DNA from 2 places in the Xanthomonas sp. NCPPB 3570 genome. Region 2 is predicted to be linked to the other one. Evidence: predicted binding sites of a transcription regulator. Region 2 holds the regulator's gene; the other holds the start of a gene.
The links. The regulator FliA, encoded in region 2, starts transcription of late flagellar genes. The targets are predictions, from matches to a motif close to TAAAGTTTNNCNNNCNNNGGCCGATAA.
Positions count from the first base shown of each region.

Region 1 (14,750 bases), 2.1 Mb from region 2:
GGCCGTCCAGGCCCTGCACCCGCACCTGGGTGGCGTCGGCGACGCGGAAGTAGTTGTGCAGCGCCTGGGTGAAGCGGGCCGGCGCGGTGCCGACGTTGTCGGTGACCAGGCGCTGCTCCAGGGTGGCGCCGATGCGCAGCTGCATGCGCAGGCGCAGCGGCAAGTCGTCGAAGTCCGGCGGCGCCAGGGTCAGGACCAGCGTGCCATCGGCCTCGCGCCGCGCGTCCTGCAGTTGCCACAGCACGGTGCGCACGAAGCCGTGCGCGGGCACGGCGTCGCTCTGGCCCTGGCGGCCGAAGTACGGCCAGCACACCGGGGTGCCGCCGCGGATCGGGGTCGGCGTGGGCTGCGCGCTCGGCGACAGCCACAGCGCGTCGGTGCCACCCTTCGGCACGAACGACAGCACCTGGCCGCCGAACAGGCTGATCGCGGCGGTGGACTGCGGGGTCTCCACCAGCAGCGAGGGATAGCCGTGGAAGTCGCCTGTGCTCAGGCCGGGGACGTCGGACATGGGATGGATGCTCCGTGGCGCGGGGGATTGGGCGAAGGCCGGGTAGGCGGCCGGCAGCCGGAACGCGGTGGGCGGCATGCCGCCGAATGGCGTCTTTGTCGGTGTCGGTGCGGGTGCAGGCGACGATGCCGGTGCAGGCGATTGCGGCGGCGTGGCCGGTGTCGGTGCGGGGGCCGCAGGCGCGCCGCCGGCCTCGCGGCGCAGCGCGTCGAGGATGCGTTGCCCGGCGCGGCCGTCGGCCGGCTGCAGGCCCAGGCGCTGCTGCTCGGCCTGGATCGCGCGGCGGGTGGCGGTGCCGATGGCGCCGTCGGCCTGGCCGATGGCGTGGCCGCGCGCCAGCAGCAGGGTCTGCAGTTCGCGCCGCTCGGGGCGGCCCAGGCCGGGGTCGTCGGTCGGCCAGGCGGCGACCAGCCCGGGCTTGCCGCGCAGCCGGTCGGACAGCAGCGCGATCGCCAGCGCATAGCTTTCGGCGGCGTTGTAGGCGTAGATCGCGTCATAGTTGCGGAACACTAGGAACGCCGGGCCGTGCACGCCGGCCGGGATCAGCACCGCCGCCGGGGTCTGCGCTGCCAGCGCCGGCAGCGCACTGCCATCGGCGGCGGTGAGGCCGCGCGCGCGCCAGTCCGACAACGGCCGGCGCTGGGTGCGCCCGGCCAGCGCCGGGTCGAAACCGTCCGGCAACTTCACTTCCAGCCCCCACGGCTGGCCGCTCTGCCAGCCGGCCAGCTTCAGGTAGTTGGCGGTGGACGCCAGCGCATCGGGAATGCTGGCGACCAGGTCGCGGCGGCCGTCGCCATCGCCGTCCACGGCGACGCGGGCGTAGGTGCTGGGCATGAACTGGGTGTGGCCGAAGGCGCCGGCCCAAGAGCCGGTCAGGCCCTCGGGGCGCAGGTCGCCGGCCTGCAGCAGCTTCAGCAGCGCGAACAGTTCGCTGCGGAAGAACGGCTGGCGGCGGCCTTCGCAGGACAGGGTCAGCAGCGACACCAGCAGCGGGCGCTTGCCGGAGATACGACCGTAGTCGCTCTCCACGCCCCACACCGCGACCACCGTCTCCGGGTCCACGCCGTACTGTTGGGCGACCTGCGCAAGCAGGTCGCGGTGCGCGGCGAGCATGGCGCGGCCGTCGTCGATGCGCTGGCTGTCGACCAGCCCGGCCAGATAGTCCCAGATCGGCGTGGTGAATTCGGGCTGGGCATCGAGCAGCGGCAGCACGCTCGGATCAGGCTGCAGGCCGGCGGTGAAGCGATCGAACGACGCCTCGGCGACGCCCGCCTTCGCCGCGGCCGTGCGCAGGCCGGCCACGCAGCTGGCGAAGGCCGGATCGGGCGTGGACGGCGCCGCCGCGGGTGGGGTCTGCGCCAGCGCGCACGGGGCCGCCAGCAGCAGGATCCAGGCCAAACGCATCATCGCAACATCCTCGCCGACGGCAGGGCCGACATCATAAACAACCGCCGCGTGTGCACTCCGCTCACGCGGTGTGGGCGGAAGACGGCGCGCGACCGGCACTGCATTCTGCGTGTGGCTTGGTTGGCAGATCGCGCGACGCGGAGCCTCGGCAGGCATGGCGTTCGCTATCCACAGCGCTCGTTCCAAGCGCAAGAGGACCGACGACAGCCCTGCGAACGAACGGGCGGAGCGCGGTCGTCCGCACCGCCAACGCGACGCGTGCCGGTTCAGTCCAGCGCGTCGAGGTAGTACCAGCGCCCGTCCTTGCGCACGAAGCGGCTGTGCTCGGTCATGCGCACGGCACTGCCGCCGCCGATGCGATAGCGTGCCAGGAAGGCGACCTCGGCGCTGTCGGCACCGGTCTGCAGCACGCGCTGCACGGTGAGGCCGAGCCAGACCGTGCGCGGGTCGATTTCCACCTGCGGCGGGCAGGTGGACGGATGCCAGCTCGCACGCAGGTAGTCGGCGTCCTGGCGCACGTAGGCGCTGTAGCGCGAGCGCATCAAGGATTCGGCATCCGGCGCCGCGGTACCGGCATGGTACGGCCCGCAGCACTGCGCGTAGTCGCGCGGACGGCCGCAGGGGCAGGGATCGGCAAGGCGCGGGGCGGACGGTGGCATGTGCCGATTGTGACGGCTGGCGCGGCATCGCGCACGCCGCGCACGCGTTGCGGACGGTGGCGGCTATGCTTGCGGCCCCTTGCGCGGAGCGCCGGCGTGCTCGAGTCGATCCCCACTGAATTGCCCTGGCTGCTGTGCATCGCCTTCGTCGCCGGGCTGGTGGACGCGGCGGTGGGCGGCGGCGGCCTGATCCAGTTGCCCGGGCTGTTCGCGACCCTGCCGCAACAGGCGCCGGCGGTGGTGCTGGGCACCAACAAGTTCAGCGCCATGGCCGGCACCGGCACCGCCGCCTGGCGCTACGCGCGCCATGTGCGCCTGCCGTGGCGGCCGGTGCTGTACGCGACTGCGACGGCGTTCGTGTTCGCCTTCCTCGGCGCCACCGCGGTGAGCCTGCTGCCGAAACAGGCGGTGCGCCCGCTGATCCTGTTGCTGCTGATCGCGATGCTGGGCTACACGCTGGTCAAGAAGGACTTCGGTGCGCTGCACCGGCCGCGCCACATCGGGCGCCGCGAACTGGCCATCGCGCTGGCGATCGGCGCGGCGATCGGGTTCTACGACGGCTTCTTCGGCCCGGGCACCGGCAGCTTCCTGATCTTCCTGTTCATCCGCTTCTTCGGCCTGGATTTCCTGCGCGCCTCGGCCGCGTCGAAGGTGGTGAACCTGGCCACCAACCTGGCGGCGCTGTGCTTCTTCGTGCCCAGCGGCAAGATCCTGCTGGCCGCGGCGGTGCCGATGGCCGTGGCCAACGTGGCCGGTGCGGTGACCGGCACGCGGCTGGCGCTGCGCGGCGGCACGCCGCTGATCCGGCGGTTGTTCCTGGTGCTGGTGGTGGTGCTGATCGGCAAGATGGGATGGGATCTGCTGCACTGAGTGCAGCGCGGTTGCCGCGTGCCTGTCCTCCCAACGCGGCGGCTGCGCGCGTGCCCGTGGGCACACGCGGGCCAGCACCGGCTCAGCCGTCGCGGCGCTTGGCGGTCGCGGGAGGCGTCTTGCGCGCCGCAGGCTTGGCAGCCTTGGCCGGCTTCGCAGGCTTGCTGGCTGCGGCAGCTTTCGCGGTCTTCGCTGACGCCGACCGCGTGGCGGGCTGAGTTGCCGTGGACGGACGTGCCGCCGCTGCGGCGGACTTGCGTGGCGCCTTCGCCGACGCGGCCTTGGCAGCAGGCGTCGTGGCAGCCGTGCTGGCAGGTTTGCCGGGCGTCGCTGGCGAGGTCTTGCGCGCGGTCGGTGGTTTGCCGCCGTTGCCGCGGCCATCGTCCGCCTTGCCGGATGCGCGCGCCGGCGTGGCAACGGCGTCTGCGGTGGCCTCCGCGGTTGCGTCCGCTGCGGCAGCGGTCGGCGGCAGCGGCAGCTCGGCGCCGGCCGGGTCCACCACGGTGGCCGACTCCACCGCAGGCGTCGTCGCCTCGTTGCGGCTGCGCTCGGGCAGCTTCAACCGGTGCGCCTGCTCGTCGTATTCGATCAGCAGCACGCCGGAGTTGTGGCGGCCGCTGATCTCGACGAAGCAGGCGCCGCCGATGAACGGCTCCAGCGTCATCACCGATTTCAGCGGCGTGGCCACCACCATCTGAAAACCGAAGTTCTCGAAGATGTTCATCGCCAGCGCGGTGAACTCGTTGTCGGCCTTGTCGAACGCCTCGTCCAGCACCACCGCGGCGTAGCGCGGCAGTTCGCCGTCCTCGCCGCCGAGCTGGTAGCGCAGCGCCGCGGCCAGACAGGTGGTGGCCAGCTTCTGGCGCTGGCCACCGGACTTGCCGGCGCCGCTGCGGTAGATCTCCACCTGCGCGCGGCTGTCCGCGTCCAGTTCCACGCCGACGAACTCCACGTGCTGGCGCACGTCCAGCACCTGCTCGCGCCAGCGCCGCAGTTCCGGCTCCTGCGCGCCGAGCCGCTGCACCAGCCCGCGCAGCATGGCGAACTGCGCCTCGGCAAGGGCGCGGTCCTCGGTCTGCTGATGGCCGAGCACGGCGCGCAACTGCTGCTGGAACTCCTGCACCTCGAGCAGGCGCCGGTCGCTGACTTCGATGGTCAGCAGGGTGCCGCGGTTGAACGGCACCTGCTCCAGGCTGGCGTTGACTTCGTCCATGCGCTGCTTGATCGCCTTGTGCGCTTCGGCGGTGTAGCGCTGCAGGGCCAGCAGATTGTTCTTGCTCTGGGTCTGCAGCAGATCGAAGAAGCGGCCTTCGTGGCGCGGCAGGCCGTCGCTCTCCAGGCGCTGCAGGCGCGCCAGGAAGTCGTCGGCGCTGGCCAGGCTGACGGTGAAGTCGCCGCTGTCCTCCGGCCACTGCTGGCAGTAGCGGCGGAAGCAGTCCAGCACCTGCTGACTCAGCCGCGCATCCTGCGCCTGGCTCTGCGCCAGCTGTTCGCCGAGCCCGCGCTCGACGCTGCGCAGATGCGCCTCCAGGTTGTCCAGGCTCAGCGGCGGCAGCGCCGCCAGCCGCGCGTCAAGCCCCGCCACCTGCGCCGGGCCGATCACCGCGGTGGCCACGCGTGCGGCGCAGGTCTCGCGCTGCGCTTCCAGACGCGCGCGCTCGCGGCTCACCTGCGCGCGCTCCAGGCGCACGTCCTCGTAGGTGCGGCGCGCCTGGTCGCGGCGCGCGCGGACGGTGGCGATCTGCTCGCCCAGCGCACGCAGCGCGGTGTCGCCTTCGCGCAACTGCAGCAGTTGCTCGGCGATGTCGCTCAGGCGCTGCAGCTTGGGCGCCACGTCGATCTCGTCCCACTCGCGCTCGGCCAGGGTATGCGCGGCCAGTTGCCGGCCCTGGTCCTGTTCGCGCTGCTTGCGCAGGGCGGCGACGTCGGCGTCGCAGGCGGCGATGCGCTGCGCCAGGGTCTGGCCCTCGCGCTCGTAGACCTTGAGCTTGTCGCGGTTGTCGTAGCCGAGCAGCCAGCGCTTGCGGTCGCCGACCGCGTGGCGGTCGTCCTTCTCGTAGCGGTCGCCCGGATGCTTGACCTGGCCCTCGCGGGTGATCGCACGCTCGGCGTCGCGCAACTGCGCCACGGTGTCCACGCAGGTGTAGTCGAAGCGCCGCGCCAGTTCCTGGCGCAGCCACGGGGCATAGGCGTGGTCGCGCAGCTCCAGCTTGCGCAGCAGCGACTTGGCATCGGGCTCGCGCTGTTGCAGCGGCGCGTTGTGGCGCACGCGGAAGTACACCAGGCGGGTGCCGAGCTGGGTCTTGTTGACCCAGTCGGCGACGCTGGCGTAGTGGCGTTCGTCGACCAGCAGCGACTGCGCGAAACCGTGCAGCACGCGCTCGATCGCGCCGCGCCAGGCAGCCTGCTCGGCGTCCACCTGCACCAGCTCGCCGACGAACGGCAGGGCGGCTTCGGACAGACCGGTCTCGGCGCACAGCCGCGCGCGCAGCGCCTGCATCGGCGCAGGAATGCTCGAGGGCGCCTTCAGCAGCGCCTCGATCTCGGCGCGGATGACCGCGAAGCGGCGCTCGTCCTCGCGGCGCTCGGCCATGCGCTCGGCGATCGCTTCGTCCAGGCTGCTGGCCTCGCCGGCGACGCCGTCGCGCAGCGCGCGCGCTTGCGCCACCTGCTCGGCAAAGCCGGTGGCGCTGCCGGCCAGGCCCATGCCGAGTTGGCGGCAGGCCTGTTCGACCTGACTGCGGCGGCGCATGCGCTCGTCGCGCTCGCGCTCGACGCGGCCGCGTTCGCGCTCCAGCGCCTCGACCTGTTCGCCGCCCTGCGCGCGCTGCTGGGTTTCCAGCTCGGCCAGGGTCTGCTCGTGGTTATCCAGCGCTTCGCGGCGCTGCCCTTCCTCGCCGGCCAGGCCGCGGTCCTGGGTGTCCAGTTCCTGCAGGCGCGCGTCCAGCAGGCCCAGGCGGCGCTGCTCGCGGTAGCCGTCGATGCCCAGCTGCAGTTCGCGCAACTCGCCGACGCTGTGGCGCAACGCCAGCAGTTCGGCGTGGTAGTCGCGCGCCGGGGTCAGGGTTTCCACCTGGCGCCGCGCGGTCACCACCGCGTGGTGCGCGCCGTCGAGTTCGGCGAAGTCCTCGACCAGGCGGTCGGCCGCCTCGAAGGTGCGCGGCTCGTCGAGCATGAAGCTGCGCAGGAAGGCGTTGAGGTCGCCCAGGTTCTTCGCCGACTGGGTCTTGTGCAGCAGCCGCAGCGCCATCTCGTTGCCGATGCCGAGCAGGTGGCGGAAGCGCTCGGCGTAGCCGGCGAAGCTGTCGAAGTGGTGCACGTCCTCGCCCAGGCGCAGCTTGAGCCGGCGCAGGTCCAGGTCGAAGCCGTCCAGCTCGGCGGCCACGTCGAAGCCGCGCGGCACCACCATGTAGTGCTTGCGCACGTCGGCCGCGGCGGTGCCGCTGCCGGCGATCCAGAACAGCCGCACCAGGCTGACCGCCTGGCCGTGGGCATTGCGGTACTCCAGCGCCAGCGCCGACCAGGTCGCGCCCTTGCGCAGGTACTGGGTGGCGATCTCGCCGGAGGCGCTGTCCTGCTGGTCGGCCCAGGCGCCGCGCACGTAGGACACCAGGCTGCGGTCGCGGCCGCTGCGCTCGGCCTCGCGCGCGGCGGCGTTGAAGTCGACGATGCTCGGCGGCGTCAGCAGCGCCGACATCGCGTCGAGCAGGGTCGACTTGCCCGAACCGGAGCGGCCGACGAACAGGAAGCCCTTCTCGGCGATCGGCACGTCGGTCAGGCCGTTGAAGGTGCCCCAGTTGTGCACCTGCAGGCGGCGCATGCGGTATTGCTGCGCGCGTTGCTCGGCCAGGGTCTCGGCGAACAGGGACGGGGCGACGGGGACGGTGGACGATTCGGACAGGGACGTCATCGGGAACTCATCGGAAAACGGGGACGGCCGCCACGGCGGCCAGCGCTCAGGGCCTGGCCGGCGCTAGACGCGGGCGGCGCGCGGGCGCAGGCCAGTCATGGCGCCGCCTCGGCCGCGCCCTCGCGCAGGCCGCGGTAGGCCGTCGCCAGCGCCTGCACGTCCTCCGCCGAGAACAGCAGCTTCAGCGCCGGCGAGACTTCGTAGCGGTCCTCGCTGCCGCGCAGCTTGGACAGCAGGTGGTTGTCGCGCATCTTGGCGATCGCCGCCAGCACCCGCCGCGCGAAACCGGCGCGGTCAGTGGAGACGTTCTTCTCGTACACCGACAGCACTTCCAGCAACTGCGCCTCGTCGACCACCGCGCGCTCGCCGCGGGTATCGGCCTCGGCCAGTTGCTGGCGCAGGAACAGCAGCAGCACCGACTCGATGAAGGTCAGCGGCGCGGTGCGCAGCAGCGCCGGGGTCTCCAGTTCGCCGGTGTCGGCCTGGCGCGCGAACGCCACGCCGCCGTCGCGGTCCAGCACCAGTTCCAGGAACAGTTCGCTCAGCACGCGGCGGATCGCCGCCTCGTGGCGCAGCAGCGCCGGCCACAGCGGGCCGTGGCGGTAGGCGTCGACGCTGGGGCCTGAGAGCAACTGGCACAACGCGCGCCGCGCCTCCAGCGGCAGGCTGCCGCTGTCGCCGGCGAACAGCGCGGTGCCGCCATCGGCCGCAGCGGACGTGGCGGCGGCCGCGGCGACATCGCCGGCATCGGCGTCGTGGCCGTGGAATTCGTCAGACCAGCTCATTGCGTTTTTCCTTGGTGAACCACACCAGCGGGATGCGTGCGCGCCGGACCTGGCCGTCGCCGCCTTCCCATTGCACCGCTTCCCATTCGCCGTCGACGACTACGCCGTGGCGGGTGCCCAGCGCCAGGTAGCCGATCACGCTGCCCAGGCCCTGCGCCGCCGGGCGCTGCCGCAGCGCCTCGCCGATGCTCAGTTGCGGCTGCCGGCCGAGCAGGTCGTGCAGGTCGTTGCGCAGGCCGCGCAGGTCGATCTCCGATTGCGCCACCAGATCGCCGACGCTGTCCAGCGAGATCGTCGCCGCCTCGGCCGCCTGCACCCGCCCGTCCACCTGCTGGCTGCGCGGATCGTGCAGGCGCCACTGCGACAGCGAGCGCAGCCGCGCGCTGCTCAGCGGCAGCACGTAGCCGGTGGCGGCGGTGGCATGCAGGTGGTCGCGCAACTGCAGCGCCTCGCCTTGCGCCTGCTTCAGCAACTGGTTGAGCCGGCGCTGCTCCAGGTAGCCGCGGCTCTGCACGAAGCCGCGCAGGCTGCGCGCGAAATGCTGCATCACCTCGTGTACCTGGCCGCCGCGTTCGAGCAGGGTGCCGGTGAGCCCGCGCAGGAAGGCGCGCTCGTGGCGGTCCAGGCGGCGGGCAAAGCCGCGCGCCAGCAGCGCTTCCAGCGCCGCATCCAGCTGCACGCTCTGCTCGGCATCGTTGAGCAGGCTCCAAAATGCCTGGAAACTGCGCCCGGCCTCGCTCTCGCCGATCACGTCGATGCCGGCGAACAGCTTCTCCAGCACGTCGCCGCGCGCGCCCTCGTCATCGATGATGCGCTCGCGGAACTCGCGGTTGAGCCGCTCGAAATCGTCGCGGACGCGGCGGAAATCCTCGGTCAGGTCGTCGGACAGGCGGATGATGTCGCGGGTGCGTTCCAGCGCGCGCTTGCCGTCCAGCGCAGCCAGCTTGCCGGCGGCCACGCGCTCGATCTCCGCGTCCAGGCGCTCGCGCTCGGCGCGCAGCGCGGCCAGGCGTGCGTCCGGATCGGTCTCGGTCTGCCCGGCCAGTTGCACCAGCTGCTGGATCACCAGCGACAGCCGGCTTTCGGTGGCCACGCTGGCGCTGTCGCGCACGCCGGCGATGAAGCGGATGGCCTGCGCCGCCTGCCGCGACAGTTCGTATTCTTCCTGCGCGTCGCCTTCGGGCAGGCGCCGCTCCAGCCAGCCCTGCGCCAACCAGTGCGCCACGTAGGCCTGGGCGGTGCGCGGCAGTTCGCGCGACAGCTCGTCGTCCTTCAGCGCATCGAGCTGGCGCTGCAGGCGTTCGTGCAGCACATCCGCCGGCAGCCGCCGCTGGGCGTCGCCGAGCAGGGTCTGCAGCAGGCCGATCAGCTCAGGGGCATGGTCGGCGGCGAGCAGCTTCCACAACGGCTGTTCGCGCAACTGGCGATAGCCGGCGATCCGGACATGCGGCTTCATGCAGGAACCGACCGCCATCGTATCGGCAAGACTCAGCGCGCCCGCTCGATGAAGCGCAGGAATTCGGCGCGGGTGCGCGCGTCCTCGCGGAAGGTGCCCAGCATCTTCGAAGTCACCATGCTGACGCCGCGCTTGTGGATGCCGCGGGTGGTCATGCACTCGTGCGCGCCTTCCACCACCACGCCCACGCCCAGCGGCTGCAGCACGTCCTGGATGCACTGGGCGATCTGCGCGGTCATCTTCTCCTGCACCTGGAAGCGCCGCGCATAGGCCTCGACCACCCGCGCCAGCTTGCTGATGCCCACCACCTTGCCGCGCGGCAGGTAGCCGACGTGGACCTTGCCGATGATCGGCGCCATGTGGTGTTCGCAGTGGCTTTCGTACTCGATGTCGCGCAGCACGATCAGCTCGTCGTAGCCGGCCACCTCCTCGAAGGTGCGCAGCAGGTACTCGCGCGGGTCGGCGCGGTAGCCGCTGAACCAGTCGCCATAGGCCTCGGCCACGCGTCGCGGGGTATCCAGCAGGCCCTCGCGGCTGGGGTCCTCGCCGGCCCAGCGCAGCAGGGTGCGCACCGCGTCTTCGGCCTGCGCCTGGGTCACCGGGGAAGTGGAGTTGTTGTCTGGATCGGCCATGGGGGGAACGCCCGTGAGGGGGCTGCATGGTACCCGAGTCGCCTCGCAGCCGCCGCATGCGCGGCGCCCGCGCGCGGGGCGGCCCGGCCGACGCGGGGTTCACCGTTCAGCGTGCGGCCGCGCCACGCCCGGGTGGCGCCTGCACCGCCCGGGCCACCCCCGCGCCGGTCAGCGCCGACGCGCGTGCATCTCGCCTTCGTGGTCCAGCCAGTTGCTGCCCTTGTTGGTCAGGAAGAATACGTACACCAGCAGCGACACCGCGATCACCGCCGTGGCGTACCAGACGAAGGTGGTGACGTGGCCGGTCTTCAGCGAGGCCTGGTACAGCAGCGGCGCGGTGCCGCCGAAGGCCGAATTGGCCAGCGCATAGCCCAGGCCCACGCCCAGCGCGCGGATGTGGGTGGGGAACAGTTCGGCCTTCACCACCGCGTTGATCGAGGTGTAGCCGGTGAGGATGACGAAGCCGGCGGTGAGGATGGCGAACGCGCTCAGCCAGTCGCTCTGCTTCGGCAGCTCCAGCACCAGGAACCAGGTGTAGAGCACGCCGCCGATGCCGAAGAACACCAGCAGGGTCTTGCGCCCGATCAGGTCCGACAGCCAGCCGCCCACCGGCTGCATCAGCATCAGCACGATCAGCGCGGCCAGGTTGATGATGGTGCCGGCCATCACGTCGTCGCCAGCGAAGGCGGTCTGGATCATCTTCGGCCCGGTCACCGAGTAGGTGTAGAACGCCACGGTGCCGCCGGCGGTGATCAGGAAGCACAGCAGCAGCGGGCGCCACTGGTGCACGAACAGCTCGCGCAGCGAGCCGGAGGACCTGTCCTTGCCCTGCTTGGCCGCGGCGATGGACTCGGAGGTCAGCGACTCGTCCATCGTGCGCCGCAGCCAGAACACCACCAGCGCACCGATGCCGCCCAGGCCGAAGGCCACGCGCCAGCCCCATTCGGAAATCTGGCCCTTGTCGAAGAAGTGCAGCATCCCGAACAGCACCGCCTGCGCCAGCACATGGCCGCCGACCAGGGTGACGTAGTGGAAGGAGGACAGGAAACCACGCCGCCCCGGGATCGCCGCCTCGGACATGTAGGTGGCGCTGGTGCCGTACTCGCCGCCGGTGGCGAAGCCCTGCAGCAGGCGCGCCAGCAGCAGCACCACCGCCGCGGCGCCGCCGATGCTGGCCACGGTGGGCGTCACCGCGATCAGGAACGAACAGGCGGCCATCACCGACACCGACACCGTCAGCGCCAGGCGCCGGCCGTAACGGTCGGCGAAGCGGCCGAAGTACCACGCGCCGATCGGGCGCATCAGAAAGGTCACCGCGAAGATCGCCCACACGTACAGCGTGGCGTTCTTGTCCTCCTTGGAGAAGAACTGCGACTCGAAGTAGGTGGCGAACACCGAGTAGACGTAGACGTCGTACCACTCCACCAGGTTGCCGGCCGAGCCCTTGAGCGTGTTGGACACCGAGCGGCGCAGGCTGCCCGGTGCGGCGGCGGCGGACGAAGAAGTGGGTGCACTCATGCGGTGGGCCTCATGGATGGACGTGCGGAAGTGTAGACAGGCGCGTGCGAGGATCCTGTCGCGACGGCGGCCACGCCAGGCGTGCGCGCCATGCCCTCATTGCGCCTGCGGCGCGGCGAAGGCCTTGCTGTACATGCCCGAGCGATCGAAGCAGCAGACCCGCCGCTTGCCCGCAACGAGCATGTCGCAGGTGCTGGCGATGCGCTTGACCCGCGTCTGCGCCTGCTTGCCCGCGCCGATCCAGAAGATCCAGTCGCGGCGCGCCACCGTGGTCAGCGTGTCCCATGCCGCGCGCGCGGACGGATGCGCGGCCAGCGCGAGCGCCAGATCGTCGGGCACCGCCGGTTCCGGCTCCACCGCCACCGGCGCGATCTCCAGGGCCACCGTGGTGCCGACCTCGGCTGCCACGGCCGCGCGCAATGGCGCCTCCACCCGCAACCAGTGACCACCGTGCCCATCCGGCTGCAACGTGGCCTGGAACGGATGCCCGGCGAACAGGCCCTCCACGCTGGCCAGGCCGCGCGTCGGCAGGGCCGCGCTGGCCGCCGCGGGCAACCGCAGGAAATACCAGGTCGCGTCGGGCGGTGCGGCCGGACGCAGCAAGGTCGCCTGGAAGCGGATCGGGTCGGGAGTGCCGGTCATGCGCGGACCATAGCACCGGGCATGGGCCTGGCCATGCTGCACCTGCGCGCGGCGGTGGCGCGGCGCGACCCCGGTCCTGCCGGGCAGCGAACGCAGCGCGCTGCCCGACGCGGGCCGCCGCCATCGGCGCCGCAGACAGGCACAGCGTCACGTTCTCCGCACCGCGCCGCGGACACCCAGGCACCCTCCCTTCAGTTCGACCCGGCATCGCCGCTATTCATGCGCCGGCCCCGGGACCAGCGCGATGCGCGCGTCACACGGGCGCAGGCAACCTGCCTGCCCGTCCGCCGTCACCCACCGTCGATCCCTCTTCCTTCCCCCACTCCCCCGATCCCATGCACGTCCTTTCGCATCTGCGCATCGGCCAGCGCCTCGCGCTCGGCTTCCTCACGATCATCGTGCTGATGGTCCTGCTCACCGTGGTCGGCATCCAACGCGTGCACAGCATCGACCGGCGGCTCACCGCGATCAACGAAGTCAACAGCGTCAAGCAGCGCTACGCGATCAACTTCCGCGGCAGCGTGCACGACCGCGCCATCGCCCTGCGCGACGTGGTGCTGCTGGACGATGCGGCCAGCCGCCAGGCGACCGAGCAGACCATCGACAAGCTGGCCGGCGACTACGCGCGCGCCGCACAGCCGCTCGACGCCCTGCTCGCCGCCTCCACCGACGCCCAGGAAAAAGCGATCCTGCAGCGCATTCAGGGCATCGAGGCGCGCACCATGCCGCTGATCGCGCAGGTGCGGCAGCTGCGCGATGCCGGCGACACCGTGCAGGCGCAGGCGCTGCTGCTGCAGCAGGCGCGCCCGGCGTTCGTCGACTGGCTGGCCAGCATCAACGCCTTCATCGACCTGCAGGAAGCCAAGAACCGCCAGGCCGCCAAGGAGGCGATGGCCACCGCGCGCGGCTTCGCCCTGCTGATGGTCGGCTGCACCGTGCTGGCGCTGCTGCTGGGCACGCTGATCGCCCTGCTGCTCACCCGCCGCGTGGTCCGCCCGCTGCGGCAGGCGCTGGGCCTGGCCGAGCGCATCGGCGCCGGCGACCTGAGCAGCCCGGACACCGCCACCACCCACGACGAAGCCGGGCAGTTGCTGCGCGCCATGCAGCAGATGCAGCGGCGCCTGCACGAGGTGATTTCCGCGCAGCGCGAGATGGCCGCGCGCCACGACGCCGGCGCCATCAGCTACCGCATGGACGCGCAGCGCTTCCCCGGCGAATACGGGCGCATGGTCGCCGACACCAATGCGCTGGTCGACGCGCACGTGCAGACCCAGTTGCGCATGACCGAGGTGATGGGCCGCTACGCCATCGGCGACCTCAGCCAGGACATCGCCCAGTACCCCGGCGAGAAGGCCGCGATCACCGCGGCGATGCACCAGGTCAAGCAGAACCTGCACGCGATCAACGTGCAGATCCAGACCCTGGCCGAAGCCGCCTGCGCCGGCAACTTCGCCCACCGCGGCCAGCCGGAGCGGTTCGAGCACGCCTTCCGCACCATGGTCGAGAACCTCGACACCATGATGGCCACCGCCGACGCCAACTTGGCCAAGTTCTCTGAGCTGCTGCGCTGCATCGCCGACGGCGACCTCACCGTGCGCATGCGCGGCAACTTCCATGGCGTGTTCGCCGCCATGCGCGACGATGCCAACAGCACCGTGCACCGCCTCACCGACATCGTCGCGCACATCCAGCGCACCACCAACAGCATCGGCTTCGCCGCCGAGGACATCGCCAGCGGCAACCAGGAGCTGGCCAAGCGCAGCGAGCAGCAGGCGGCCAGCCTGGAAGAGACCGCCGCTTCGATGGAGGAGTTGACCTCCACCGTGAAGCAGAACGCCGAGCATGCCCAGCGCGCCAACCAGCTGGCGCTGGGCGCGGCTGGCGTGGCCAGCGAAGGGCGCGACGTGGTCGGCCAGGTGGTGGCGACCATGGACGGCATCCAGGCCGCCTCCCGGCGCATCGCCGACATCATCGCGGTGATCGACGGCATCGCCTTCCAGACCAACATCCTCGCCCTCAACGCCGCGGTGGAAGCCGCCCGCGCTGGCGAGCAGGGCAAGGGCTTCGCGGTGGTGGCCGCGGAGGTCGGCACGCTCGCGCACCGTTCGGCCGGCGCGGCCAAGGAGATCAAGACCCTGATCGACGACTCGGTGCAGCGCGTGGCCCACGGCGCCACGCTGGTGCACCAGGCCGGCGCCACCATGGACCAGGTGGTGGCCAGCGTGCAGCACGTCACCGACCTGATGGGCCAGATCTCCGCCGCCTCGCACGAGCAGGCCAACGGCATCGCCCAGGTCAACCAGACCATCGCGCGCATGGACGAGACCACCCAGCAGAACGTGGCGCTGGTGGAAGAAGCC
Region 1 covers NZ_CM161513.1:149,796-164,545, reverse strand. Annotated here, with positions in the region: gene AC1PLR_RS00740 (lytic murein transglycosylase) at 1-1,915, opposite strand, end outside; gene AC1PLR_RS00735 (YchJ family metal-binding protein) at 2,185-2,577, opposite strand; gene AC1PLR_RS00730 (sulfite exporter TauE/SafE family protein) at 2,674-3,447, shown strand; gene AC1PLR_RS00725 (ATP-binding protein) at 3,530-7,357, opposite strand; gene AC1PLR_RS00720 (DUF4194 domain-containing protein) at 7,453-8,142, opposite strand; gene AC1PLR_RS00715 (DUF3375 domain-containing protein) at 8,129-9,598, opposite strand; gene folE (GTP cyclohydrolase I FolE) at 9,631-10,230, opposite strand; gene AC1PLR_RS00705 (MFS transporter) at 10,399-11,748, opposite strand; gene AC1PLR_RS00700 (YdeI/OmpD-associated family protein) at 11,845-12,390, opposite strand; gene AC1PLR_RS00695 (methyl-accepting chemotaxis protein) at 12,726-14,750, shown strand, end outside.
Region 1: a site for FliA is predicted at 12,581-12,607, ahead of AC1PLR_RS00695 (methyl-accepting chemotaxis protein). Genes of this name have one in related genera too.

Region 2 (14,750 bases):
GCCGCGCCGGTGCTGATGGGCACCCTGCGCTTCTCCGGCCAGGCGCTGATCCCCAAGTTCGATCGGCTCAACCCGATGAACGGGCTCAGCCGCATGTACGGCGCCGAGACCATCGTCGAGCTGCTCAAGTCGATCCTGCGCATGGGCTTCGTCGGCGGCGCCGCGATGCTGTGCCTGTGGGGCAGCACCGACTTCCTGCGCGGCCTGCTGCTGCAGCCGCTGGAACAGGCCATCGGCCACGGCCTGGGCTTCACCCTGCGGCTGCTGCTGTACACCGCCGGCGCGCTGGCGCTGCTGGCCGCGATCGACGCGCCCTATCAGAAGTGGAATTACATCCGCAAATTGAAGATGACCCGGGAGGAAGTGCGCCGGGAAATGAAGGAAAACGACGGCAGCCCCGAGGTCAAGGGCCGCATTCGCCAGATGCAGATGCAGATGTCGCAGCGGCGGATGATGGAAGCCGTGCCCAAGGCCGACGTGGTGGTGGTCAACCCCACCCACTACGCGGTGGCGCTGAAGTACGAGAGCGGGCGCATGCGCGCGCCCACCGTGGTCGCCAAGGGCGTGGACGAGATCGCCTTCCGCATCCGCGAGGTCGGCGAGCAGCACCGCGTGGCGGTGATCTCGGCGCCGCCTTTGGCACGCGCCTTGTATAGGGAAGGCCAACTCGGCAAGGAAATTCCCGTGAGACTGTATTCCGCGGTGGCGCAGGTCCTCTCGTACGTCTACCAGCTGCGCGCCTGGCGCAGCGGGCCGATGCCGCCGTTGCCGCCGTTGGAAGTGGATGAATTCGCCCCGGGGAGCCAGCCATGAGCCAGCCTGCCGCGCAGATGAACACGCGCAAAGTGATGGACATGATCAAGCACGGGCTCGGCGCCCCGGTGATCGTGTTGCTGATGCTGGCGATGGTGGTGGTGCCGCTGGCCGCCCCGGTGCTGGACGCCCTGTTCACCTTCAACATCGCCATCTCGCTGATGGTGCTGCTGGCGGTGGTGTACGTGAAGCGGCCGCTGGAGTTCAGCATCTTCCCGATCGTGCTGCTGATGACCACGATGCTGCGCCTGGCGCTGAACGTGGCCTCCACCCGTGTGATCCTGATCAACGGCCAGGGCGGCCACGGCGCGGCCGGCAAGGTGATCGAGGCCTTCGGCGAATTCGTGATCGGCGGCAACTATGCGGTCGGTATCGTGGTGTTCGCGATCCTCACCATCATCAACTTCGTGGTCATCACCAAGGGCGCCGGGCGCGTGTCGGAAGTGACCGCGCGCTTCATCCTCGACGCCATGCCCGGCAAGCAGATGGCGATCGACGCCGACCTCAACGCCGGCCTGCTGACCCGCGAGGAAGCCAAGGCCCGCCGCGAGGAGGTGCGCGAGGAAGCGGACTTCTACGGCTCGATGGACGGCGCCAGCAAGTTCATCCGCGGCGACGCCATCGCCGGCATCCTGATCCTGTTCATTAACCTGATCGGCGGCATGGCGGTCGGCGTCCTGCAGCATGGCATGCCGGTGGCGCAGGCCGCCTCCACCTACACCCTGCTGTCGATCGGCGATGGCCTGGTCGCGCAGCTGCCGGCACTGCTGGTGTCCTCGGCGGTGGCGATGCTGGTCACCCGTGCCTCGCGTTCGCAGGACATGGGCGCCTCGATGATGGGCCAGGTGTTCGGCCAGCATAAGGCGCTGGCGGTGGCCGCGGCGATCCTGGGCCTGGTCGGCCTGATCCCGGGCATGCCCAACGTCGCTTTCTTGACGCTGGCGCTGATCCTGGGCGTGCTGGCCTGGAAGATGTGGAAGCGCAGCCTGCAGCCGACCCCGGCCGCCGCCGAGGCGGCGCCGCAGGCCGCGGCCGCGGCCCAGGCCAACGCCGAACTGGGCTGGGACGAACTGCGCCCGATCGACCCGCTGGGCCTGGAAGTGGGCTACCGGCTGATCCCGCTGGTGGACAAGGCCCAGGGCGGCGAGTTGATGGCGCGGATCAAGGGCGTGCGCCGCAAGCTGACCCAGGACATCGGCTTCCTGGTGCCGCCGGTGCACATCCGCGACAACCTGGAACTGCCGGCCAACGCCTACCGCCTGCTGGTGCATGGCGTGCCGGTGGCCACCGCCGACATCCACCCGGACCGCGAACTGGCGCTGGATCCGGGCGGCGCGCTGGGCAAGATCGACGGCATCCCCGGCAAGGACCCGGCGTTCGGCCTGGATGCGATCTGGATCCAGCCGCACCTGCGCGCCCAGGCCGAGACCATGGGCTACACCGTGGTCGACCCGGCCACGGTGATCGCCACCCACCTCTCGCACCTGATCCGCGAGCACGCCCCGGAACTGCTCGGCCACGAGGAAGTGCAGCAGCTGCTGGCGACCCTGGCCAAGAGCGCGCCCAAGCTGGTCGAGGACCTCACCCCCAAGGCGTTGCCGCTGTCGGTGGTGGTGCGGGTGCTGCAGAACCTGCTGATCGAGAAGATCCCGGTGCGGCAGTTGCGCAAGATCGTCGAGGCCCTGGTCGAGCACGCCCCGCAGAGTCAGGAACCCGGCGCGCTCACCGCCGCCGTCCGCAACGCCCTGGGCCGGTTCATCGTCCAGGAGATCGCCGGCATGGCCCCGGAACTGCCGGTGTTCACCCTGGCCCCGCAATTGGAACGTGTCTTGCAGGACTCTACCCAGGGCAACGGCGCGGCGCTGGAACCCGGACTGGCCGAGCGCTTGCACCAAAGTCTGGCGGACTGCGTGAGCAAGCAGGAGGCGCGCAACGAACCGGCCGTGGTGCTGGTCCCGGCGCAGGTCCGCGCCGCCCTCGCCCGCCTGGTCCGCCACAGCGTCCCCGCGCTGTCGGTCCTGTCCTACAGCGAAGTGCCGGAGGACAAGCGGCTGAAGCTGGTGGGGACGATCAGTTGATGTTGCAGGGATTGGTGATTCGGGATTGGGGATTCGCAATAGCGGCCCATGCGAGCGGAGAGAGACAGCAGTGAAGGCATCGAACACAACCAAAGCAAGGCGATCGGGCGCAAGCCAGGCCGTGACCGTATCCGCGCTCCATCCCCAATCCCCAATCCCCAATCCCGGCTTCCAACCATGAAGATCAAACGCTTTGTCGCCCCCGACATGCGCACCGCCTTCCGGATGGTGCGCGACGAGCACGGGCCGGATGCGGTGATCCTGTCCAATCGGCGTACCGACGAGGGCATCGAGATCGTCGCCGCCAGCAACTACGACGAGGCACTGGTGCAGCGGGCGCTGGATGCGGTGCGCCCGGACGAGGCGCCGCGCGCCGCGGCCGCGCAGGCACCGGCCGCTCCCGCCCCGCGCGCTGCGCGTAACGACAGCGCCGCCGCCAGCCCGGCGATGGCGATGATGGCCGCGATCAGCGAGCGCCGCGGCAGTGCCGCGCCGGCCGCTTCCGCCACACGGCCGCTGACCCAGCCGGCGGCGCTGGCCGCCTCGGCGATGCCCGCCGCGGCCGCCCCGGCTGCCGCCGCACGCCAGGCCGCCCCGGCCAAGGCCGCGGCACCGGTCACCGGCCGCGCCGAGTTCAGCATCCCCGAGGACGTGTTCCGCAACGCCCCGATCAGCGTGCCCATGCCCAGCCCGTTCGCGACCCCGGCGCCGGCCGCCGAGGCCATGCCGGCCTGGCGCGACGACGTCGCCGCGGTGGCGCTGACCCCGCTGGCGAGCCCGAGCACGGCTCCGGCCCCGGCCGCGCCGAGCGTGGCAAAGGCCGACGCGCCGGCCGCTGCCGGAATCCCGGCGGCCGCCACGCTGGCGGCGGTGCCGACCTTCCCCGCCCCGCAGAACGACGAACAATTGACGCAGCTGCGCGACGAACTGGCGCTGATGCGGCAGATGATCGAGCGCGAGATGAACCGCCTCACCGACGAGCGCCTGCGTGGCTCGCCGGTCCGTGCCCAGGCGCTGGAGCTGATGGACGACTACGGCTTCGACAGCGGCATCACCCGCGACGTGGTCATGCAGATCCCCGCCGACCTGGAGCTGCACCGCGGCCGCGGGCTGATGCTGGGCCTGCTGTCCAAGCGCCTGCCGATCGCCCCGCTGGACCCGCTCGAGGAAGGCGGCGTGATCGCCCTGATCGGCCCCACCGGCGCCGGCAAGACCACCACCATCGCCAAGCTGGCCTCGCGCTTCCTGGAGCGCCATGCCGCCCGCGACGTGGCCCTGGTCACCACCGACACCATCCGCGTCGGCGGCCGCGAACAGCTGCACAGCTACGGCCGCCAGCTCGGCATCGCCGTGCACGAGGCCGACAGCGACGCCGCGCTGCAGCAGCTGCTGGAGCGCCTGGCCGACTACAAGCTGGTGCTGATCGACACCGCCGGCATGGGCCAGCGCGACCGCGCCCTGGCTGCCCAGCTGCACTGGCTGCGCGCCTCGCGGGTGGTCCGATCCTTGCTGGTACTCCCCGCCAACGCCCATTTCTCCGACCTGGACGAGGTGGTGCGCCGGTTCGCCGGCGCCGACCCACAGGGGGTCATCATGACCAAGTTGGACGAGACCGGGCGGTTCGGCAGTGCCTTGTCGGTGGTCGTGGACCACCGCCTCCCCATCACCTGGGTGACCGATGGACAGCGTGTGCCGGACGACCTGCACCGCGCCAACGCCGCCAGCCTGGTATTGCGCCTTGAAGATTTGCGGCGCGCTGCCGATAAGCCCTGTACTCCGGAGCAGACCCATGCCGTCGCGTGACTACGTCAATCTGACCAATGCCTTCCCCCTGTCGGCGACGCGCAGCGAACCGCTGGGTCCGGTGCGCACCATCGCCGTGACCGGCGGCAAGGGCGGCGTGGGCAAGACCAACATCTCGGTCAACCTGTCCATGGCGCTGGCCGACATGGGCAAGCGCACCCTGCTGCTGGACGCCGACCTGGGCCTGGCCAACGTCGACGTGCTGCTGGGGCTGACCCCCAAGTTCACCGTGGCCGACCTGGTCGCCGGGCGCTGCACCCTGGAAGAGGTGCTGATCGACATGCCCAACGGGCTGATGGTGGTGCCCGCCGCCTCCGGCCGCCGCTACATGGCCGAGTTGCCGCCGGCCCAGCACGTGGGCCTGGTCAACGTGTTCTCCGAGTTGCAGCGCGAGCTGGACGTGATGATCGTCGACACCGCCGCCGGCATCACCGACAGCGTGCTGACGTTCTGCCAGGCCGCGCAGGACGCGGTGGTGGTGGTCTGCGACGAGCCGGCTTCGATCACCGACGCCTACGCATTGATCAAGGTTCTCTCGCGCGAGCGCGGCGTGGACCGGGTGCAGATCGTCGCCAACATGGTCCGCGACCTCAACGAAGGCCGCCTGCTGTACGACAAGCTCAGCCGGGTCTGCGAGAAGTTCCTCGGCGACGTGTCGCTGAACTACCTGGGCTGCGTGCCGCAGGACGACTGGCTGCGCCTGTCGGTGCAGCGCCAGCAGCCGGTGGTCAAGGCCTACCCGTCCAGCCCGTCGGCGCAGGCGATCAGCGAGATCGCCCGGCGCACCGCGCGCTGGCAGGCGCCGACCGCCCCGCGCGGCAACGTCGAGTTCTTCGTCGAACGCATCATCCAGCGTGGGGTGGCCGCATGAACGCCGCCGCCCACTACCGCGCCGTCCAGCGCAACAGCGCCAACGACTACATCACCCAGCACTCGGACCTGGTCCGGCGCATCGCCCACCACCTGGCGGCGCGGCTGCCGGCCAGCGTCGAGATCGACGATCTGATCCAGGCCGGCATGATCGGCCTGATCGAGGCCTCGCGCAGCTACGACGCCGAACAGGGCGCCTCGTTCGAGACCTATGCCTCGATCCGCATCCGCGGCGCGATGATCGACGAGATCCGCCGTGGCGACTGGGTGCCGCGCTCGGTGCACCGCCGCGCCCGCGACGCCGCCTCGGCGATCCGCAAGATCGAACAGAGCACCGGCCGCGCCGCCGCCGCCAACGAAGTGGCCGCGGCGATGGACATGCCGCTTCCCGAATACCTGCGTTTGATGGAAGATGCCGCCCGCGGCCAGGTGCTGAGCCTGGAGTCGCGCATCGAGGACCATGGCGAACTGGATACCATCGCCAAGGGCGGACCCAATCCGCAGCAGATGCTCGAGCGCAGCGAATTCGGCCGCGAGCTGGGCAAGGCGATCGCGCAGTTGCCCGAACGCGAGCAGTTGGTGCTGTCGCTGTACTACGAGCAGGAATTGAACCTCAAGGAAATCGGCGCGGTGCTCGGGGTCAGCGAGTCGCGCGTGTGTCAGATCCATGGCCAGGCCACGGTACGGTTGCGCGGACGCCTGAAGGCGTTCGAGGTCGCCGATGCCGGTCTGGAAGACGAAGAATAGGAACCCTTAGGAGTCAGTGGTGAACAAGAACATGCGGATTTTGATCGTGGACGATTTCTCGACGATGCGACGCATCGTCAAGAATCTGCTCGGCGATCTGGGCTTCACCAATACCGCCGAGGCCGAAGACGGCAACAGCGCCCTGGCCGCGCTGCGCTCGGCGCCGTTCGAGTTCGTGGTCACCGACTGGAACATGCCGGGCATGACTGGCATCGATCTGCTGCGCAACATCCGCGCCGACGACAAGCTCAAGCACCTGCCGGTGCTGATGGTGACCGCCGAGGCCAAGCGCGAGCAGATCATCGAGGCCGCACAGTGCGGCGTGAACGGCTACATCATCAAGCCGTTCACCGCGCAGACGCTGCAGGAGAAGCTGGGCAAGATCTTCGAACGCCTGGGAGCGACCGCCTAAATGGAAGCCACCGCCGAACGTACCGCCCTGATCGAACGCCTGCAAGGCGCGCTGGACGCGCTGGAAAACGGCGACGAGGCCGGCTGGCGCAGGGAGATCGACACCCTCGCCGCCTGGCGCACGCGGCCGATGATGCAGGGCCTGAGCCGGCTCGCGCGCGATCTGGGGCAGGCGCTCGGCGAACTGCCGGTGGTGCCCAGCGAGGCCGGCGAGCTGGACGACGCCTGCTCGCGCCTGGACCACGTGGTGGAGATGACCGAACAGGCCAGCCACCGCACCCTGGACCTGGCCGAGGAATGCCGTGCGCTGGCCGACCAGCTCGCCGCCGGCGGCCTCAGCGGCGACCAGAGCGAGATCCTCGACAAGATCCGCCACAACCTCACCGAAATGGCCCTGGCGCAGAGCTTCCAGGACCTGACCGGGCAGATCATCCGCCGCGTCGCCGGCATCGTGCGCCGCGTGCACGAAGGCTTCGGCGCGCTGGGTCTGCCGCCGAAGGAAGAAAACAAGAAGGCCGACGGCAGCCTGGCCGGTCCGGCCCTGCCCGGCCTGGACCGCCACGGCGTGTCGCAGCACGACGCCGACGACCTGCTGTCCGGATTGGGACTCTAGAGCCTGCCCACGCCATTGGAATAGGCCACGCCGCACTTGGGTGCGCGCGGCGAGAAGAATGAGGGAATTTATGTCAACAAACGACCAAATGATGACGCAGGTTCGCGCGCACCCAAGCGCGGCCCTTCGGGTTGCCGTGTCCGGCCCCCAGGCGGCCGCGCACGGCTTGAACAGGCGGTCGGCCTGTCGCGGCGCCGCGCGCAACCACCTGGGAACCGGACACGGCAACGTGGCCTGTTCCAATCGCGTCGGCAGGCTCTAGCCATGAGCGCCGTACCCGACGACATCGCTGCCGACTTCATCATCGAGGCCCAGGAAATCCTGGACCGGCTCGGCGAGCAGCTGGTGTCGCTGGAGCAGGCGCCCGAGGACAGCGGCCAGCTCAACGCCGTGTTCCGCGGTTTCCACACGCTCAAGGGCGGCGCCGGCTTCCTGGCGATCAACGCCATGGTCGAGCTGTGCCACGCCGCGGAGGAAACCCTGGGCATGGCCCGCGCCGGCCAGGCCACCCTGCAGGCGCGGCACTTCGACGCCGCGCAGCAGTCGCTGGACTACCTGCAGTCGATGCTGGACGCCTTCGGCAGCGGCCAGGAGCCGCCGCGCGCGCCGGCGGAGCTGATCGCGCAGTTCGACGCGCACGGCGACGCCGCGCCGGCGCCGGCGCCGGCCAAGAGCGCCGCGCCGGCGCCCGCCGCCAAGGCGCCCGCGGCCGCCGCGGGCGATGCCGACCTGATCAGCGACGACGAATTCGAGGCGCTGCTGGACCAGTTGCACGGCGATGCGCCGCCGGCGGCCACGCCGCAGGCGCTGCAGCCGGCGCCGCGTGCGCCCAGCGCCGCGCCCAAGGCCGCGGCCGCCCCGGCCAAGGCCGCCGAGCCCGAGCACACCGTGCGCGTGGACACCAAGCGCCTGGACGCGATCGTCAACCTGATCGGCGAACTGGTGCTCTCGCGCAACCGCCTCAAGACCCTGCGCGTGCGCCTGCGCGACGAGGAACTGGACCGCGCGGTCAGCAGCCTGGACATCGCCACCGCGCGCCTGCAGTCGGCGGTGATGCGCACGCGCATGCAGCCGGTCGGCAAGGTGTTCTCGCGCTTCCCCAAGGTGGCGCGCGACGTCGCCCGCTCGCTCAACAAGGAAGTGGAACTGGAGCTGATCGGCGCCGACACCGAACTGGACCGCAACCTGGTCGAGGCGCTGGCCGATCCGCTGGTGCACCTGGTGCGCAACGCGATCGACCACGGCATCGAAGCCCCGGCGCTGCGCGAAGCCACCGGCAAGCCGCGCGGCGGCCACGTGCGCCTGTCGGCGCAGCAGGAAGGCGACTACGTCAGCATCGAGGTGCAGGACGACGGCGCCGGCATCGACCCGGAACGGCTGCGCGCCAAGGCCCGCGAGAAGGGCCTGATCGACCCCGAGGCCGCGGCCCGCCTGACCACCGAGGAATGCCTGCACCTGGTGTTCCTGCCCGGCTTCTCGACCAAGTCCGAGGTCACCGACATCTCCGGCCGCGGCGTCGGCATGGACGTGGTGCAGTCGCGCATCCGCGAACTCAGCGGCCAGATCCAGATCCAGTCGGAACTGGGCCGCGGCAGCCGCTTCCTGATCCGCGTGCCGCTCACCCTGGCGATCCTGCCGACCCTGCTGGTGCAGGCCGGCGACACCGTCTATGCGCTGCCGCTGGCGCGCGTGGTGGAAGTGCTGCACGCCCCGCGCCGCTCGCTGGGCTGGTTCGACGGCCGCGCCGTGCTCGACCGGCAATCGCACACCCTGCCGCTGGTGGACCTGCGCCAGTGGCTCAACATCGACGCCCCGCAACTGCCGCTGCTCACCGTGGTGGTGCTGCAGGCCGGCGAATCGCGCATGGGCCTGGTCGTGGACCAGGTCCGCGGCCGCGAGGAAGTGGTGATCAAGCCGCTGCCGCGCTCCCTGCGCGGCCTGCCCGGCTACGCCGGCGCCACCCTCATCGGCGACGGCCGCCTGGCGCTGATCCTGGATGTGGATGGCTTGAAGGCTTGAGGGGCCGGGATTGGGGATTCGGGAGTGGGGATTCGCAACGGCGGCTTCCCTGGGGCCTCGTTTTCCCTGATTCCGCCGTAGGAGCGGCTTCAGCCGCGACGCGGTGAGGCTGGGATTGGCGATAGCACGCGCGGCGCAGTGCCAATTGCCGAGACGATCCGAACGATTGTGCTTAGGCAACGCGCCAAGGTCCGCGCGTCGCGGCTGAAGCCGCTCCTACGACACACCGACCAACCCTGCGCCCTCGCGCTCTTGCCAATCCCAAATCCCGACTCCCGAATCCCGCCCCCATCAAGTCCCCTGGCCCCTGGCCGATACCTCCTGCATGGACAAGCTCAGTCTCATCGGCCTGCTGTTGGCGATTCTGTCGCTCATCGGCGGCAGCATCCTCAAGGGCGCCGGCATTTCGGCGCTGTGGTCGCCGGCTGCGTTCGTGATCGTGATCGTCGGCACCGTCGCCGCGATCCTGGTGCATACCCCGCCGTCCGTGTTCCGCCGTGCGTTCCAGATCGCCAAGTGGATCCTGTGGCCGCCGCCGAGCGATCGCCAGGCGCTGCTCAAGCAGATTGTGGAATGGAGCAACATCGCGCGCCGCCAGGGCCTGCTCGGGCTGGAGAACCAGGTGCCGCAGCAGCAGGATCCGTTCGTGCGCAAGGGCCTGCAGATGCTGGTGGACGGCGTGGAGCCGGAAGCCATCCGGCACATGCTGGAGATCGACCTGGAAGGCCAGGAACATTGCGACCTGGCCGCGGCCAAGGTGTTCGAGGGCATGGGCATCTACGCACCGACCCTGGGCATCATCGGCGCGGTGCTTGGCCTGATCGCGGTGATGAAGAACCTGGCCGACCCGAGCAAGCTCGGCCACGGCATCGCCGCCGCGTTCACCGCCACCATCTACGGCATCGCCTCGGCCAACCTGCTGTTCCTGCCGATGGCCGCCAAGCTCAAGAGCGTGATCAAGCACAGCTGCGGCGAGCGCGAAATGATCATCGAAGGGTTGATCGCCATCGCCCAGGGCGAGAACCCGCGCAACATCGAATCGAAACTGGCCGGATTCTTGCATTGAGTTGCCAATGGCCCGCAAGCACTCCCACGACGAGCACGCCAACCACGAGGCATGGGCCATCCCCTATGCCGACCTGATGACGTTGCTGCTCGCCTTCTTCGTGGTGATGTACGCGCTGTCCACGATCAACGAAGCCAAGTACCGGGTCATGGCCGATGCGATGAGCGCGGCGTTCGGCGGTACCCCGACGACCCTGCGTCCGGTGCAGGTCGGCGACCACGCGCTGCAGGGCCAGGGCGGCGAGCGGCCGACCCCGATCAAGTCCAGCCCGGCGCTGACCCTGCCCGACCCCAACCGCCTGCCTACCGGCACCGCGCAGCGCGGCGACGACCTGCGCGACGCGCAGCAGTTGCGCCGCGCGCAACGCCAGCTCGACAGCATCGCCGACCGCCTCGGCGCCGCGCTGGCGCCGCTGATCCAGAAGAAGCTGATCACCGTGCGCCGCGCCGGGCTGTGGATCGAAGTGGAGATCAACAGCGACATCCTGTTCGGCTCCGGCTCGGCCGCGCTCGACCAGAGCGCACGCGCCACCCTGGCGGAACTGGCGCAGGTGCTGTCCGGCGTGCCCAACGGGGTGCGTGTGGAGGGCTATACCGACAACACCCCGATCGCCACCGCGCAGTTCCCGTCGAACTGGGAACTGTCGGCGGCGCGCGCGGCCAGCGTGGTCCACCTGTTCGCCGACCAGGGCCTGCAACCCTCGCGACTGTCGATGATCGGCTACGGCCAGTTCCGCCCGCGCGCCAGCAACGACACCCCGGCCGGCCGCAACGCCAACCGCCGCGTGGTGCTGGTGATCCTGGCCGATTCCGGCGACAGCAGCGATACGACGCCGTCGGCCCCCGACCGTCTCAGCGCCGGCGCCGCGCCGGCCACCCCGACACCCCCCGCCGCGGCGGCCCCCGGCAGCGCCGTTGGGTCCCGCGCAGTACCTGCCATTGAAGGAGTCAACTGATGCGCATCTGGGCGATCGCCAACCAGAAAGGTGGCGTGGGCAAGACCACCACCACGCTGGCCCTGGGCCGTGGGCTGGCCATGCTCGGGCACCGCGTGCTGATGCTCGATCTCGATCCGCACGCCTCGCTGACCCGGGCCTTCGACGTGCCGCAGGAACCGCAGCCGCCGGGCGTGCTGGATCTGTTCGGGACGCCGCCGGGCGAACTCGCCGCGCTGGCCCGCGACACCGCGGTCGAGCGCCTGAGCTTCGTCTGCGGGCAGACCGCGCTGGCCACCCTGGAACGGCGCAGCGCCAACCAGCCCGGCCTGGGCCTGGCGCTGCAGCAGGCCATGGCCCGCCACGCCGGCCAGCACGACTACATCCTGCTCGACTGCCCGCCGACCCTGGGCCTGCTGATGATCAACGCGCTGGCCGCGGCCGACCGCGTGATCATCCCGACCCAGGCCGAGCCGCTGGCCCTGCACGGCCTGGCCAGCATGGTCCGTACCGTGGACATGGTCGAGCGTTCGCGCCGCCGCCCCCTGCCCGCCTCGATCCTGCCGACCCTGTTCGACAAGCGCACCCGCGCCGGCAACGAGACCCTGCGGCAGATGCAGGACAGCTACGGCGAGCGGGTCTGGGAAGACGCCATCCCGGTCGACACCAAGATCTGCAACGTCAAGGCGCTGACGGTGGCCGGCGTGCCCGGCGACTACCCCGGCCGCGGCCTGGCCGCCTACCGCCGCGCGCTGGAATGGCTGGTGGCCAGCGATGCGACGCCGATGGAGCAAGCCGCATGAGCACTCCCGGCATCATCGACGATTATCTGGAAGGCCTGCTCCACGACGTGATCGCGGAGGAGCAGAAGTCCGTGCCGCCGAGCCCCGCGCCGGTCGCGGTCGCCGACGTGCAGGCGCAAACCGAGACGCCCGCGCCGGCCCCGGCCGCGGCCGGTCCGACGCCCGAGCAGATCGCGGCCGCGGTCCTGGCCGAAGCCGATTCCGATCCGGCCCTGGCCGGCATCATGTCGCAGCAAGCGCTGGCATCCGCCCCCGCCGGCCCGACCCCCGAACAGATCGCTGCCGCGGTCCTGGCCGAAGCCGACTCCGACCCGGCCCTGGCCGGCATCATGTCGCAGCAGGCGCTCGCGCCCCCGCCGGCCGGCCCGACGCCCGAAGAAATCGCGGCCGCGGTCCTGGCCGAAGCCGATTCCGATCCGGCCCTGGCCGGCATCATGTCGCAGCAGGCGCTGGCACCCGCGCCGGCTGGTCCGACGCCCGAAGAAATCGCTGCCGCCGTCGTGGCCGAAGCCGACTCCGACCCGGCCCTGGCCGGCATCATGTCGCAGCAGGCGCTGGCACCCGCGCCGACTGGTCCGACGCCCGAACAGATCGCGGCCGCGGTCCTGGCCGAAGCCGATTCCGATCCCGCCCTGGCCGGCATCATGTCGCAGCAAGCGCTCGCACCCGCCCCGACCGGCCCGACGCCCGAACAGATCGCCGCCGCCGTCCTGGCCGAAGCCGACTCCGATCCGGCCCTGGCCGGCATCATGTCGCAGGACGCGCCCGCGCCTGTCGCGTTGACCCCGGCCCAGCAGGCCGAGCGCCAGGCCGACCTGGACGCGGTCGCGGCGATGGAACGGCAGCGTGCCGCCGTGCCGCGCGACCTGGCCGCCGAAGACGACGCCGCCGCCGCGCGCGCAATCAAGCGCCCGCCGATGGCGGTGCCGCCGGAACGCCGCGCCGAGGCCAGCCGCGCCCAGGCCGCCGGCGCCAAGCTGCCGCCGAACCTGCAGTCCTTCATGGCCCCGAGCGTGCCGCACGGCTCGGCCATCGCCCCCGACCGCCTGTCCGAGCGCCGCACCCGCTGGCTGCGCCTGCGCTGCGGCGAGCAAGCCTACGCGCTGGAGCTGCTGAAGGTGCAGGAAGTGGTGCTGCCGGTGCCGCTGCTGGCCCTGCGCGGCACCCCGCCGGCGATGCTCGGCATCATGAACCTGCGTGGCCAGGTGGTGCCGGTGCTCGACCTCGGCGTGCACCTGGGCGCGGCCCCGATCGAGATGGACATGCAGACCCGGGTGGTGGTGCTGGAAGAGAACGGCGAGACCCTGGGCCTGCGCGTGTCGGCGGTGGAAGACGTGGCCAGCCTCAGCGACCAGCAGATCGAGCCGCCGGACAACGCCCGCATCTGCCGCATTTCCAACCATCTGTTCCGCGGCGTGGCGCGGCTTGCGCAACAGCCGATGATCCTGCTCGACGCCGAGCAACTGCTGCACTGACCCGGGCCGGCGGGCGGCAACTGCGAACGGTGCCGCACTTTCCAACCGCCGCTAAAGCTTTTCAGGCCACGGCCGTTATCTGCCATAGAACCATTGGTGCGGAGTAGTGATGAGCACAGTCCCCCTTGGCGAGGATCTCGGTATCGAGACCAGCGCCGACCTGAAACAACGCCTGACCGCGTTCCTTGCGTCGGACGACGTGCTGCGGCTGGATGCCGGCGAGGTCCGCCGCGTCCATACCGCGTCGGTCCAGGTGCTGTGCGCATTCGTCGATGCCCGCCGCAAGGACGGCAAGCGCACCGAATTCGAGGCCTGCAACGCGACCTTCCGCGACGCGGCCCGCCTGCTAGGGGTCAGCGAATCGCTGGGCCTTCCTGCAACCCCTGACAATCTGAAATCTGTGGAGAACGCGGCATGAGCGCACGTATCTTGGTTGTGGACGATTCGGCGTCGATGCGCCAGATGGTCTCCTTCGCCCTCACCTCGGCCGGCTTTGCCGTCGAAGAAGCCGAAGACGGCGCGGTCGCACTGGGCCGTGCCAAGGGCCAGCGCTTCAACGCGGTGGTCACCGACGTCAACATGCCGAACATGGACGGCATCACCCTGATCCGCGAACTGCGGCAGCTGCCGGACTACAAGTTCACCCCGATGCTGATGCTGACCACCGAGTCGGCGGCGGAAAAGAAATCCGAGGGCAAGGCCGCCGGCGCCACCGGCTGGTTGGTCAAGCCGTTCAATCCCGAACAGCTGATCGCCACCGTCCAGAAAGTCCTGGGCTGATCCCTTCCCTCCTTTTCCGGATTCCCGCCCCATGAGCATGGACCTGCAACGTTTCCACGCCACCTTCTTCGAGGAAAGCCGCGAAGGGCTGGATGCGATGGAAGCCGGATTGCTGTCGTTGGAAGAAGGCAATCGCGACCCCGAGACCATCAACTCGGTGTTCCGCGCCGCGCACTCGATCAAGGGCGGCGCCGCCACCTTCGGCTTCGAGGCGATGGCCGGGCTCACCCACGTGCTGGAGACGCTGCTCGACGAGCTGCGCGCCGGCAAGCGCGAGGTCGAGGCGCACGCGATCGACGCCATCCTCGGCTCGGTGGACGTGCTGCGCGCCCTGCTGC
Region 2 covers NZ_CM161513.1:2,230,049-2,244,798, reverse strand. Annotated here, with positions in the region: gene flhB (flagellar biosynthesis protein FlhB) at 1-813, shown strand, start outside; gene flhA (flagellar biosynthesis protein FlhA) at 831-2,891, shown strand; gene flhF (flagellar biosynthesis GTPase FlhF) at 3,069-4,694, shown strand; gene AC1PLR_RS09825 (MinD/ParA family ATP-binding protein) at 4,681-5,565, shown strand; gene AC1PLR_RS09820 (RNA polymerase sigma factor FliA) at 5,562-6,311, shown strand; gene cheY (chemotaxis response regulator CheY) at 6,331-6,723, shown strand; gene AC1PLR_RS09810 (protein phosphatase CheZ) at 6,724-7,335, shown strand; gene AC1PLR_RS09805 (chemotaxis protein CheA) at 7,600-9,354, shown strand; gene AC1PLR_RS09800 (flagellar motor protein) at 9,680-10,420, shown strand; gene motD (flagellar motor protein MotD) at 10,428-11,375, shown strand; gene AC1PLR_RS09790 (ParA family protein) at 11,375-12,157, shown strand; gene AC1PLR_RS09785 (chemotaxis protein CheW) at 12,154-13,632, shown strand; gene AC1PLR_RS09780 (STAS domain-containing protein) at 13,742-14,050, shown strand; gene AC1PLR_RS09775 (response regulator) at 14,047-14,412, shown strand; gene AC1PLR_RS09770 (chemotaxis protein CheA) at 14,444-14,750, shown strand, end outside.